Regions from separate parts of the Microbacterium panaciterrae genome, predicted to be linked through region 2. Evidence: riboswitches for the same ligand, from Rfam matches in the RefSeq annotation. Region 2 holds a riboswitch; the other holds the start of a gene.
The links. Region 2 has a riboswitch for FMN ahead of ribD (bifunctional diaminohydroxyphosphoribosylaminopyrimidine deaminase/5-amino-6-(5-phosphoribosylamino)uracil reductase RibD). Riboswitches for the same ligand answer to the same signal wherever they lie in the genome.

Region 1 (2,191 bases), on a different contig from region 2:
GGAGAGCTCGGCTCCGAGGTGAGTATCGACGTGATCGAGCTGCGCGACCTCGCGCACGACATCACCAACAACCTGCTCACCGGGTTCGCGCCACCTGCGCTCGACTCGGCGATCAACACGGTGGTGTCCGCAGACGGGCTGATCGTCGTCACGCCGATCTTCTCGACGAGCTATTCGGGCCTGTTCAAGTCGTTCATCGACGTGCTCGACCCGGACGCGCTCACCGGCAAGCCGGTGCTGATCGGAGCGAACGCCGGTACGGCCCGGCACTCGCTCGCGATCGACTACGCGATCCGGCCGCTGTTCACCTACCTGCACGCGGAGCCCGTCCCGACCGGCGTGTTCGCCGCGTCCAGTGACTGGGGCGCGAAGGCCGACGACGTCGCACCGCTCAGCACGCGGGTCGAGCGCGGCGCACGCGAGCTCGCCGAGGCGATGGCCCGGCGCGAGCCCGCCGCAGACAAGGATCCCTTCGACCCGGGCAGCTACCTCGGCGAGGGACGCTCGTTCGGGCACCTGCTGGGCGGTCTCGCGGGGGAGTAGCCCGGATCAGCCGATCGTCGCGAGGCTCTCGATCGTGGCCGACACGGCGTCGGCGAGCTCGCGGCCCTTCACGGCGAAGTGCCGCCGGAAGTAGTCGCGGTGCTCAGCGTGCTCATGGAAGTTGTGCGGGGTCAGCACGGCGGAGAAGACCGGGACGTCGGTGTCGAGCTGCACGCGCATCAGCGCGTCCACGACCGTGGCGGCGACGAAGTCGTGACGGTAGATCCCGCCGTCCACGACCAGCGCGCTCGCCGCGATCGCGTCATAGCGACCGGTGCGGGCGAGCCGCTGCGCGTGCAGCGGGATCTCGAACGCTCCGGGAACCCGGTGCACGTCGACGTCGGTGATCCCGTGCTCATCGAGCCGTGCGAGAAAGGCCGAGACGGTCTGCTCGACGATCTCGGCGTGCCACTGCGCGGCGACGATGGCGATCTTGGTGGGCATGATGAACTGCTCCTTCTGTCCTCTCTCATCCGGACTCTGACCGTCGGCCCCGGAATCGCACCGGATCGGCGGTCCCCGCCATGGGGACCGTTCGCGGGCTCGCGCGGACTGGCCGCGACACCGCCGGTGGGGACTTTCACCCCGCCCTGAGGACAGCATCGACGGTAGCACCGGCGGACGCACGCCGACGACCGAGCGGGGTGGCGCCCGTCACGCCTCAATACCAGTTGTTGGACACTTCGTGCGCCCAGGCGCCACAGGGGGAGCCATATCGGCTCTGGATGTAGCTGAGACCCCAGTCGATCTGAGTGTCGCCGTTCGTGCGCCAGTCCGGCCCCGCCGTGGCGAGCTTGTCCGCCGGGAGCGCCTGCGGGATGCCGTAGGCGTCACTGTCCGGGTTGAGCGCATCGGCCCGCCAGCTGGATTCCTGCATCCACAGGTTGTACAGGCAGCCGAACTGATCCTGTCCCCAGCCGTAGTTGCCGAGCTGCCCGCGCGCGTACGCCTGGGCTCCGGCCGGATCGACGTTCACGCCCCCTCCGCCGAGGCTCGAGTCCCCGCCTCCGCCTCCGCCCCCGGAGCCCTGCGCGGCCGCAGCGGCTGCTGCTGCTGCGGCCGCCTCCGCTGCCGCCTGCTCCGCGACCTGCTGGCCGATCCGGTATCGGCGTTCGACGTCGGCCGTGGTGTTCTTCAGTGCCGCGAGCTGTGCGTAGAGCGTCGTGACATGGCCCTGCAGATCCTTCACGGCGGCGGCCTCGGCATCCGCGGCCTGCTGCGCCTTCTGCGCTGCCTGCTCCGCTGCGGCGGCGAGGGCATCTCGCGCCGTGCGCGCCGTCTGCGCCTGGCCCTGCAGCGACGACGCGACGCCCTGCTGCTCGATCGCGTGCTGTCCCAGGGCCGACCAGGTCGCGTCGAGGTTCTCCATCACGCCGAGTCGGGTGAGCAGCTCTTCCGGGTGGGCCGAGGTGAACAGCCGCACGGCGAGAGGCGCGGCGTTCTCGGTGCGTGTGCGGCCGGCGACGATCGCGCCGACCTGATCGTGGGTCTGCTGCACGGCCTGCTGCGCGGCCGCGGCCTGCGCGGACAATTCGTCGGCCCGCTGGGCGGCGGCGTCCGCGGCGGAGCGCGCGGTGGTGGCCGCCTGGTGTGACTGCAGCGCGGCGGTCGAGGCGGCCGCGGCCTTCGCCTGCGTCGACGCCAGTGC
Region 2 (2,191 bases):
AGGCGCCGGGCGTCGCCGATCGAGCCCACGCCGATGTCGGTGAGCGCCAGCTTCGGGCCGCCGAGCAGCACGGGGGCCAGATAGGCGAGGACCTCGTCGGCGAGGCCCGCGGCGAGGAAGGCGCTGGCCAGCGTCGGGCCGCCCTCCACGAACACCCGCTGCACTCCGCGGTCGCGGAGATCGGCGAGGATCACCGCGAGATCATGCTGCGGGTAGAACAGCGGCTCGTGCGGGTGGCGGCGCACGGCCGCGTCCACAGGCGTCTCCCGCATGCCGATCACGACGGGGATCGGCTGGTGCGGGAGCAGCGCGTCGCCCTCGCGCGCGCTGAGGGCGGGGTCGTCGGCGAGCACCGTGCCGGTGCCGACCACGATCGCGTCGGCCTGGGCGCGGCGGCGATGCACATCGGCGCGGGCGGCGGGACCGGTGATCCACTGGCTGGTTCCGTCCGCGGCGGCGGCGCGGCCGTCCAGGCTCTGCGCCCACTTCACCGTCACGTGCGGGCGTCCGAGCCGCTGCACGGCCAGCCAGCCGGCGATGAGCGAACGTGCTGCCTCGGATCCTTCGCCGGCCTCGACGTCGAGCCCCGCGGTGCGCATCCGCTCCGCCCCTCCGCTGGAGGCGACGCCCGGATCGTCGAGCGCGTAGAGGACGCGGGCGACGCCGGCGTCGATGAGGGCCTGTGCGCACGGACCGGTGCGGCCGGTGTGATTGCAGGGTTCGAGCGTCACCACCGCGGTGGCGCCGCGCAGCTGTGCGGCCGCGACGCGCGACAGCGCGTCGACCTCGGCGTGGGGCGTGCCGGCCCCGCGGTGCCAGCCCTCGGAGAGCACGCGGCCGTCGGGGGAGAGGATCACGGCGCCGACCTGCGGGTTCACTCCGCGCGGGCCACGGCGCGCGATGTCGAGCGCGCGCAGCATCGCCGCGTGCTCCACCGGTGTCGCCGTCATGTCGTTTCCTCGTCCTGCGTCAAAAGGATCGGATGTCCGGGGCGGGCGCACGGCGACCGTGCGTGCTGCCTCTCATCCGGACTCGCGAGCTTTCGCTCGCATCACCGTCGGTCCCGGAATTCCACCGGATCGGCCTCGAATCCACTCAGGATCCTCGGTTCGCGGACTGTCACCGCCGGTTCGGATTCTCACCGACCCCGGAGCACGTTTCTGCTCCCAGCTTAGTCAACACGCCTCCCTCCGATTCATTCCGGCGAATGCTCCTGTGACGCCGCGGGTCATCCTCGCAGGCTCATTTCAGCAGCCGGGACAGGCGTCTGTCTGCAAGCGGCTTGCCCCCGGTCTGGCAGGTGGGGCAGTACTCCAGCGACCGGTCGGCGAAGAACACGCTGCGCACGGTGTCGCCGCAGACCGGGCAGGCCTCACCGCGGCGGGCGTGCACCTGCATGCCCCGGCGCTTCGCGTCCTTGAGGTCGGCCGGGGGCCTGCCGCTCGCCGCGGTCACCGCATCGCGAAGGGTCGTCTGCATCGCGTCGTACAGTCGGGTGACGTCGGCATCGTCGAGACCACCCGCGGAGGCGTACGGCGACATCCGCGCCGCGTGCAGGATCTCGTCCGAATAGGCATTGCCGATCCCGGCGATCACGCCCTGGTCGCGGAGCAGGCCCTTGATCTGGGTGCGACGGCCGTCGAGCAGCGCCGCGAACGCGTCCCGGGTGAACGACGGATCCAGCGGATCCGGTCCCAGCCGCGCGATCCCGGGGACATCGGCGGGATCGCGCGCGACGTACGCGGCCAGCGACTTCTTGGTGCCCGCCTCGGTGAGGTCGAATCCGCTGCCGTCGTCGAACGCGATCCTCATCGCGATCGGCGACTTCCCCGGACGGATCAGCGTCGCCGGCAGCGCGTCATACCAGCGCAGCCACCCGGCCTTGGCGAGATGGAAGATGAAGTGCAGCTGCGATTCGGTCTCGCTCGCCAGCGTCAGGTCGAGGAACTTGCCGTGCCGCGCGACGGACTCCACCCGGGAGCCCGCAAGGACGGTCACCGCGGGATCGAAGGTCTTGAGCGCCGAGACGGCCGACACCGAGGCGCGCGTGATGGTCAGCCCGACCGCACGCGCGCCGAGGAAATCGACCAGCCCCTGCACCTCTGGCATCTCCGGCATGGGTTCATCCTGCCACCGGCCACCGACCCGTGGCGGGATGAACCCGTGCTGGTCTGCGTCAGACCCGGCGGAG

Region 1: linked by a shared signal. The riboswitch ahead of ABD882_RS07720 (6,7-dimethyl-8-ribityllumazine synthase) and the one ahead of ribD (bifunctional diaminohydroxyphosphoribosylaminopyrimidine deaminase/5-amino-6-(5-phosphoribosylamino)uracil reductase RibD) in region 2 are both predicted to bind FMN.

Annotation. Positions count from the first base shown of each region.
Region 1 is NZ_BAABGP010000008.1:567,973-570,163, reverse strand. It holds gene ABD882_RS07725 (FMN reductase) at 1-543, shown strand, start outside; partial or broken gene ABD882_RS07720 (6,7-dimethyl-8-ribityllumazine synthase) at 550-993, opposite strand; FMN riboswitch at 1,001-1,145, opposite strand; gene ABD882_RS07715 (aggregation-promoting factor C-terminal-like domain-containing protein) at 1,205-2,191, opposite strand, start outside.
Region 2 is NZ_BAABGP010000003.1:89,653-91,843, reverse strand. It holds gene ribD (bifunctional diaminohydroxyphosphoribosylaminopyrimidine deaminase/5-amino-6-(5-phosphoribosylamino)uracil reductase RibD) at 1-950, opposite strand, end outside; FMN riboswitch at 1,009-1,160, opposite strand; gene ABD882_RS00470 (Fpg/Nei family DNA glycosylase) at 1,243-2,118, opposite strand; gene trpS (tryptophan--tRNA ligase) at 2,177-2,191, opposite strand, start outside.